Regions from separate parts of the Arthrobacter sp. SLBN-83 genome, predicted to be linked through region 2. Evidence: riboswitches for the same ligand, from Rfam matches in the RefSeq annotation. Region 2 holds a riboswitch; the other holds the start of a gene.
The links. A riboswitch is a leader RNA that binds a small molecule or an ion and turns the genes downstream of it on or off. The one in region 2 is predicted to bind glycine.
Positions count from the first base shown of each region.

Region 1: another riboswitch for glycine. It lies ahead of cycA (D-serine/D-alanine/glycine transporter); the one in region 2 lies ahead of gcvP (aminomethyl-transferring glycine dehydrogenase).

Region 1 covers NZ_VFMX01000001.1:948,539-952,858, forward strand. Annotated here, with positions in the region: gene FBY30_RS04290 (hypothetical protein) at 1-674, opposite strand, end outside; gene cycA (D-serine/D-alanine/glycine transporter) at 847-2,376, opposite strand; glycine riboswitch at 2,428-2,522, opposite strand; glycine riboswitch at 2,523-2,621, opposite strand; glycine riboswitch at 2,914-3,015, shown strand; gene gcvP (aminomethyl-transferring glycine dehydrogenase) at 3,175-4,320, shown strand, end outside.
Region 2 covers NZ_VFMX01000001.1:556,572-560,891, forward strand. Annotated here, with positions in the region: gene gcvP (aminomethyl-transferring glycine dehydrogenase) at 1-2,311, opposite strand, end outside; glycine riboswitch at 2,501-2,598, opposite strand; gene FBY30_RS02480 (TetR/AcrR family transcriptional regulator) at 2,692-3,228, opposite strand; gene FBY30_RS02485 (MFS transporter) at 3,313-4,320, shown strand, end outside.

The DNA of each region.
Region 1 (4,320 bases), 390 kb from region 2:
ACGAGGTTACCGGCTCCACCCACAACGGCCCCTATGCCGAACGGGAGCGCCCTGCCGAACAGCGCAGTACCCTGCCGCTTGAGCAGGTTCTTGAGGAAGGCGTGCTGGATACGCTTCCGTACACTGCCGAAGCCCGGCCCCACCATCGACTTGGAGAGCACATTGCCCCAATTATTGGCGGCGCTGTTGCCGCTGCCGGAGGCCTGGCCACTCAGGGTTCCCAGCAGGGCTGTACCCTCCTCGCCGAGCATGATGGCCATGACCATGGTGCCGGCTTTCTCCGGGTTGGTGAGCCGGATGCCGTGAAGTTCGGCCAGCGAGGTTGCGTAGAGTGCCGTTGCTTCCAGGAAGCCCACTGTGGCGGCGGCGGACAGTCCCAGCGACGCTACAGTGCCAACACCGGGTACGACGGCGGTAGCGCCCACCACGGCGCCGCCACCGGCGACAGCGCGCAAGTAGTCGCGCTCTGCGATGTCCGCCAGCTGGGCTGCGGTGGCGCGCGGGTGCTTCTTTTGGAGCCGCCGGATGTATCCAACCACCAGCGGCCGCTGGATCTGAACCGCCTTCAGGAGCATGTTGTGGACGCCGGGCTTGGGTTTGCCGTCGGAATCGAACATGGTTCTGTGGGCGGTTTCCTGTGCGATACGAAGTGCGGGATTGCTGCGCCGGGCCATGGTCACCTTCATTCAATCGACCTGCAGCGGGAGGCTGCCGTGCTCTTTCCATCCTATGTGGATAAACACTAAGCATGCTTAACTTCCGCGCCCGGCACCCGCGGGCGGGCTGCTCTGCAGGCCGGACCCACCCTTGGATCCAACGCACCTGCCGGCAGCCCGCCGTCGGGCGTTACTTCCTGGCCTGCTCTACCTCTTGGGCGGACACCCCGGCAGCGCTTCGCCCGTTAGCCTCCGCGTCATTGCGGAGCTCGGCCCGAAAAACCTCGAAGCGGGCAAGGTGTGCGGGCCGGCGCCGCAAGACGGCCCAGGCCACGCCAAGGACAACGAACCAAATGGGTGTTACCAACAAGGCGATGAGGGTGTCCGGCTGGGTGGTCAGTGCCCAGAGGACGAAGGCGAAGAACGCGTAGACCACCCAGACCGCGGGGATGCCGCCGGGCATCTTGAAGTTCGACGCCGCGTGCAGTTGGGGGCGGCGGCGACGGAAGGAAATGTAGCTGGCCAGGATGATCGACCAGACGAAGATGAAGCAGACGGCGGAAACTGTGGTCACCATTTCAAAGGCCTTGCCAACGTCCTGGCCGGCGTACATGAGGACGACGCCGGAGAGCAGCAGGACGCAGGACAGGAACAGTGCGTTGCTGGGCACCTTCCTCGTGGACAGGCGGCTGAAGATGCCCGGCGCGTCGCCCTCCTGGGCAAGGCCGAAGACCATGCGGGACGTGGAGTAGATACCGGAATTGGCGGAGGACATGGCCGAGGTGAGGACCACCAGGTTGACCACGGTGGCCGCGGCGCCGAGGCCGGCCAGGGAGAACATGCCGATGAAGGGGCTGTGGCCGGCGGCGAACTGGGTCCACGGAGTGACGGCCATCAGGATGACCAGCGCGCCCACGTAGAACAGGAGTACGCGGACCGGGATGGCATTGATGGCCTTGGGCAGGGTCTTCTCCGGGTTCTTGGCCTCGGCGGCGGTGGTGCCCACCAGTTCAATGCCGACGAAGGCGAACACGGCGATCTGGAATCCGGCAACGAAGCCCATGAACTCGTTGGGGAAGAACCCGCCGTGGCTCCACAGGTTGGTGAAGCTGGCCGTGCCCGTGTCGGACTGGAAGCCGGTGAAGATCATGAAAAGGCCCACGATGATGAGCGCAGCGATGGCGACGATCTTGATGAGGGCGAACCAGAACTCGGTTTCGCCGAAGGCCTTGACCGTGGCGAGGTTCAGCACGAGCAGGATGCCAATGGTGGCCAGGCCCGGGATCCAGAGCGGCAGCGCCGGCCATAGTTCCTTGGAGTAGCCGGCGATGGCGATAACGTCCGCGATGCCGGTGATCACCCAGCAGAACCAGTATGTCCAGCCGGTGAAGAAGCCGGCCCACGGCCCCAGGAGGTCCGCCGCGAAGTCGCTGAAGGACTTGTAGTTCAGGTTGCTCAGCAGCAGTTCGCCCATGGCGCGCATGACGAAGAAAAGCATGAACCCGATGATCATGTACACGAAGATCACTGAAGGGCCGGCCGCGGAGATTGTCTTGCCGGAGCCCATGAAGAGGCCGGTGCCGATCGCGCCGCCGATGGCAATGAGCTGGATATGGCGGTTGGTCAGCTGCCGTTCCAGGTGGGGAGGTTCGCTGCGGACCGCCGTGCGCGCGCCGTTGCGCGCTGGTTCGCCGTTGGAAGTGGGGGGATGAATCGCCATGAGGAACTCCATCGATAAAGCGGCATTTTGGGTACCGCAAAAGATTTGGTTCCTCCCCGCTCTGTAGGGAACCTGAGAGTTTCCGCAGCCCAAGCCGCTTGCACCGTCGGTGAGCCAGGGCATGCCTGGCTGCTTTCCAGAGTTGCCTGTCCGCGGCGGTACGTGGGCCTGAGAGTTTCCTGGGGAGGGTTTGCTCCTACGGCGCCTGCTAAATGTACCCGGCAGGGCTCTCCCGCCGCAGGTCGAAGGCATGTTCAGTTGGACGCCGCGGCCTGTCGGGGGCCACGGCGGTCATGCAATGGGACAGGCGCCGCACAGTTGAGCCGCTCCGGATACGCTGAGCCAGCCGCAGGCAGCGCCAATCCCGGGGATTAGTGTGGTGTCCGTCACGATGCAATGTCAAACCCTTCCTGACACAAGCGGAGCAAGGCCCCGTCTTCTTCGGTTCTTTCGGGTGCTTCACGGGCCCGCGATTTGCCACCGCCCGCCATTCCCGATACCTTGTGAGCCGAATCACCCACATTTGAATAAGCCTTTCGAGCTGTGACGGGAGAGTCCTCCCGGCGAAAACACCGGGCAGGCGCCGTAGGAGCAAATCCTCCCCAGGAATCTCTCAGGCCCCCGTACCGTCATGGCGAGGCGACTCTGGAAAGCAACCCGGCTTTTGCCTGGTTCACCGACGGTGCAAGCGGCCCCTGCCAAGAGCAGGCAACGCGGAATCTCTCAGGTCCAATACAGAGCGGGGAGGAACCCATCCCACGCCGTGCCACCTTCGGCCGGCCAAAACTGGAGTTCCTCATGACGATTCAATCGCTTCCAACATCGTTTGTTGACCGCCACATCGGCGCGCGCCGCCAGGCCGACGTCGACACCATGCTCAAAGCCGTGGGCTACGACAGCGTGGACGGCCTGGTGGACGTTGCCGTCCCGGCCTCCATCCGGCAGGAAACCGCCCTGAAGCTGACCGACGCCCTCAGCGAAGTTGAAGTCCTGGCCGAATTGCGCCGCATCGCCGGCAAGAACAAGACCGCTGTCCAGATGATCGGCCAGGGGTACTACGACACGGTCACTCCGCCGGTCATTCGCCGCAACATCCTTGAGTCCCCGGCCTGGTACACGGCCTACACGCCCTACCAGCCCGAAATTTCCCAGGGTCGTCTCGAAGCCCTGCTGAACTTCCAGACCATGGTCCAGGACCTCACGGCACTCCCCGTGGCCAACGCCTCCCTGCTTGACGAGGCCACCGCGGTGGCCGAGGCCGTGCTCCTGATGCGGCGCGCCAACAAGGCCAAAGGCCAGAACGCAGACGCCAAGGACGGCAGGACTGTCCTGGACGCCGACTGCCTCCCCCAGACCATCGCCATCGTCAAGGGCCGCGCTGAGGCGCTGGGCTTCGATGTTGAAGTGGCTGATCTCGCCAAGGGCCTGCCGGAAGGAGCCATCAACGGCATCGTGCTGCAGCAGCCCGGAGTTTCCGGCCGGGTATGGGACCAGTCCGGGGTCATCAGCGCCGCCAAGGAGCGGGGTGCGCTCGTGACCGTCGCCGCGGACCTCCTGGCCCTCACGCTGATCACCCCTCCGGGTGAGCAGGGCGCAGACATTGCCGTCGGCTCCACCCAGCGCTTCGGCGTGCCGCTGTTCTTCGGCGGACCGCACGCCGCCTACATGGCCGTGCAGAAGGGGATGGAACGCTCGCTCCCCGGCCGGCTGGTGGGCGTCTCCAAGGACAACGCCGGCGCACCCGCCTACCGGTTGGCTTTGCAGACCCGCGAGCAGCACATCCGCCGCGAAAAGGCCACTTCCAACATCTGCACCGCCCAGGCGTTGCTGGCCATCGTGTCCTCCTTCTACGCGGTCTACCACGGCCCGGACGGACTAAAAGCGATCGCCGAGTCCGTGCATCACAAAACCAGGGTCCTGGCCACCGCCCTCACTTCCATGGGC
Region 2 (4,320 bases):
CCTCGCCGCCCATCAGCTTCACGTACGCCCAGGAGATCGGCAGCACGCCGGCCGAACCGAACCGGGAGGCGGAAATCGGCACGTCGGTGGCTCCGGTGCCGGCATTCCAGGTGGTGGCGTCGCCGGGCATGAACGGTGCCAGGTGTGCCTTGGCTGCGACCGGGCCCACGCCGGGGCCGCCGCCGCCGTGCGGGATGCAGAAGGTCTTGTGCAGGTTCAGGTGGGACACGTCGCCGCCGAACTTGCCGGGCTGCGCCAGCCCAACGAGCGCGTTGAGGTTGGCACCGTCGATGTAGACCTGTCCGCCGGCGGCGTGGACTGCGTCGCAGACTTCGCGGACGTCGCCGTCGTAGACGCCGTGGGTGGAGGGGTAGGTGATCATGATGCAGGACAGGGCGTCCTTGTTGGCCTCGATCTTGGCTTCCAGGTCAGCGTGGTCGATGGTGCCGTCGGACGCAGTAGCCACGACGACCACCTTCATGCCGGCCAACACCGCGGAAGCAGCATTCGTGCCGTGGGCCGAGGCCGGGATCAGGCAGACATTGCGCTGCTGCTCGCCGCGGGAGTGGTGGTAACCGCGGATCGCCAGCAGCCCCGCCAATTCGCCCTGGGACCCGGCGTTGGGCTGGATCGAGACCTGGTCGTAGCCGGTGATGGCGGTGAGGTCCGCTTCCAGGTCCGCGATCAGTTCGCGCCAGCCTTCGGTCTGGGAGTCCGGGGCGAACGGGTGGATGGAGGCGAACTCCGGCCAGGAGATGGCTTCCATCTCGGCGGTGGCGTTCAGCTTCATGGTGCAGGAACCCAGCGGGATCATGGTCCGGTCCAGCGCCAGGTCCCGGTCCGAGAGCTTCCGGATATAACGCAGCAGCTGCGTTTCGGACCGGTGCGTGTTGAACACCGGATGCTGCAGATAGTCGGAGGAACGCTCGACGGCGGCCTCCAGCCCGAATCCCCCGCCGCCGGCAACGGCATCTCCAGCAACGGTGGCCCCGAAGATGTCGGCAACCTGGGCGACGATGGCCGGCGTCGTGGTTTCATCCAGGGAGATGCCGATGGTGTCCGCGTCGATGCTGCGCAGGTTGATGCCGCGCGCTTCAGCGTCGGCGACGATGCCGGCGGCGCGCCCGGGGACGCGGACCGTCAGGGTGTCGAAGAAGCTCGCATGCAGGACCTCCACGCCGGCAGCGGCAAGCGAGGCCGCGAGGGTGCGGGCATGGCCGTGGGCGGTTGCGGCGATCGCCTTCAGCCCGTCCGGGCCGTGGTACACGGCGTACATGGAAGCGACGATGGCCAGCAGCGCCTGCGCGGTGCAGATGTTGGACGTGGCCTTTTCACGGCGGATGTGCTGCTCTCGCGTTTGCAGCGCCAGGCGGTAGGCGGGAACACCGGCGTCGTCCTTGGAGACGCCAACCAGGCGGCCGGGCAGCGAGCGCTCCAGCCCCTTGCGGACAGCCATGTAGGCGGCGTGCGGGCCGCCGAAGAACAGCGGGACACCAAAGCGCTGGGCGGAGCCGACGGCAATGTCCGCGCCCTGCTCACCGGGAGGGGTGATTAGGGTCAGGGCCAGCAGGTCGGCGGCGACGGTGACCAGGGCGCCGCGTTCCTTGGCGTTGGCGATCACGGCGGACTGGTCCCATACCCGGCCGGAGGCGCCGGGCTGCTGGAGCACGATGCCGTTGATGTCGCCCTCGGGCAGGCCCTGGGACAGGTCTGCCACTTCAACCTCGAAACCCAGCGCCTCGGCGCGGCCCTTGACGATGGCGATGGTCTGCGGCAGGACGTCGATGTCCAGGACGGTCTTGCCGTCCGCAGCGGGCTTGGCTTTGTTGGCGCGGCGCATCAGCAGGACGGCTTCGGCGACGGCGGTTGCTTCATCCAGCAGCGAGGCGTTGGCGATGGGCAGGCCAACCAGGTCCTGGACCATGGTCTGGAAGTTCAGCAGGGCCTCGAGCCGGCCCTGGGAAATCTCCGGCTGGTACGGGGTGTAGGCGGTGTACCAGGCCGGGGATTCAAGGATGTTGCGGCGGATCACAGGCGGTGTGACCGTGTCGTAGTACCCTTGGCCGATCAGCTGGACGGCGGTCTTGTTCTTCCCGGCAAGCTTCCGCAGCTCCGTGAGGACCTCGACCTCGCTGAGGGCGTCCTGAAGCCGGAGGGCGGTTTCCTGGCGGATGACCTTGGGAACGGCCGTGTCCACCAGGGAGTCGAGGGTGTCGTAGCCCACGGCTTTGAGCATGGTGTCGACGTCGGCCTGGCGGCGCGCACCGATATGGCGGTCTACGAAGGTGGTGGAGGCTGGGGTAACCGGCACGAAGGAACTCCATTTACTCAGGCGGCGCAGGGTACGCCACAGCTATTCGGGTTCCTCCCCGCTCTGTATTGGACCTGAGAGTTTCCGCGGTGCCTGCCTGGCAGGATCCGCTTGCACCGTCGGTGAGCACAACAGTTCTTCGGCTCCCCAAGGGAGGAAGGGCAACTGCCTGCTGCTTTCCAGAGGCGCCTCGCCGCGGCGGTACAGGGGCCTGCGAGATTCCTGGGGAGGATTTGCTCCTACGGCGCCTGCCTGTACTTTCGGCAGAACTCTCCCGCCGCAGATCAAAGGCTATTCATTTGTTGGGTCATGACGGCCGGTGGCAGCCCTCACAACTCTCCATTGTCCTACGCCCCGCCCCTCCCGGCAAATGGCAAATCCTACCGGCGGAGCCGCTCCAGGGCAGCAAGGAGTTCCTCCACGTCAGCGGCCGCTCCCCCCGCCGGCGCAGGCGCCACTGACAGCATGGCGTTGAAGTACAGGCCGTCGCCCATATAGAGGACCGCCTTCGCCAGTCCCGGACCAACATCCGCGGCAATCTCGTCCAGCCAGCGCTGCTGGATGGCCGCGAACCGGCGCCGCGTCTCCTCATGCGCCACCTCGGCAAGCCTGGTGGCGGCAACGATGGCCCGGTCCAGTGGAGTGTCGGCCCACACCGAGGAACGGATGAAGTACGCGGCGGCACCTTCGCCGGCCGAGGCCATGGCATCGGCATCCTCCCGGGCCAGGCCCTCCAGCCGGTCCAGCAGTACGGCAATGAGCGCTTCCTTGTTGGGAAAGTGGTAGAGCAGGCCGCCCTTGGACACGCCGGCCTTCCGGGCGACTGCGTCAAGGGTGGCGGCGCGCTCCCCCACTTCGATCAGCAGGGATTCGAAGGCATCAAGGACCGCGTCGCGGGCTACAGGCTTCCGGGGCATGCCTCCCATCATGCCCTTCCCCGGGCGGGAAGGCGGAACCGGCAGGAGTTTCAAACTATACCGTCTGGACGGTATAGTTATTTCATGACGACTTCCACCAGCCCTGTGCCCGCACGCACGGACAAGAACGCCCCGCGGCAGCCGTGGCGCGATTGGCTGGCGCTGGGGCTGCTGATGTTTCCCGTACTGCTGGTGGCCGTGGACAATACGGCGCTGACATTTGCACTGCCGGCCATCGCCCGCGCGCTGGAGCCGTCCGGCGTGCAGCTGCTGTGGATTGTGGACGCCTATCCCCTGGTGCTGGCCGGCCTGCTGGTATCCATGGGAAGCCTGGGCGACCGGATTGGCCGGCGGCGGCTCCTGGTTGTCGGCAGCATTGGCTTCGCCGCCGTCTCTGCCGCGACCGCCTTTGCCCCAACGCCGCAGTGGCTGATCGCCGGCCGCGCGGCCCTGGGCTTCTTCGGGGCCATGCTGATGCCGTCCACACTGTCGCTGATCCGCAACATCTTTCCGGAGCCCAACCGCCGGAGGCTCGCCGTCGCCATCTGGGCTGCGGGGTTCTGCGGCGGTGCGGCCCTGGGGCCCATTGTCGGCGGCTGGCTGGTGGAGCACTACTGGTGGGGCGCAGTCTTCCTGGCAGCGGTGCCCCTGATGGTTCCGCTGCTGGTATTGGGGCCGGCCCTGATCCCGGAGTCGAAGGATCCCGCACCGGGAAAGGTGGACATCCCCAGCATCCTGCTCTCCATGCTGGTCATGGTGCCCGTGGTGTACGGCATCAAGGCCGTTGCCACGGAGGGGCCGGAGGCAGCAGGACTGGGCGCGATCGCCTTTGGCCTGGCCATGGGAGTGATGTTCGTGCAGCGCCAGCTGCGCCTGGAGCATCCACTGCTGGACATGTCCCTGTTCCGCAACAGGGTCTTCAGCATGGCCATCAGCGCCAACATCCTGGCACTGTTTTCCTTCAACGGGTTCATCCTGTTCCTTGCCCAGCACCTGCAGCTCCTCGAAGGAATGAGTCCCTCCGCGGCAGGCGTTGCCATGGTCCCCGCACTGGCGGCCACGGTGGTGGCCGGCCTGGTGGTGGTGCCGCTG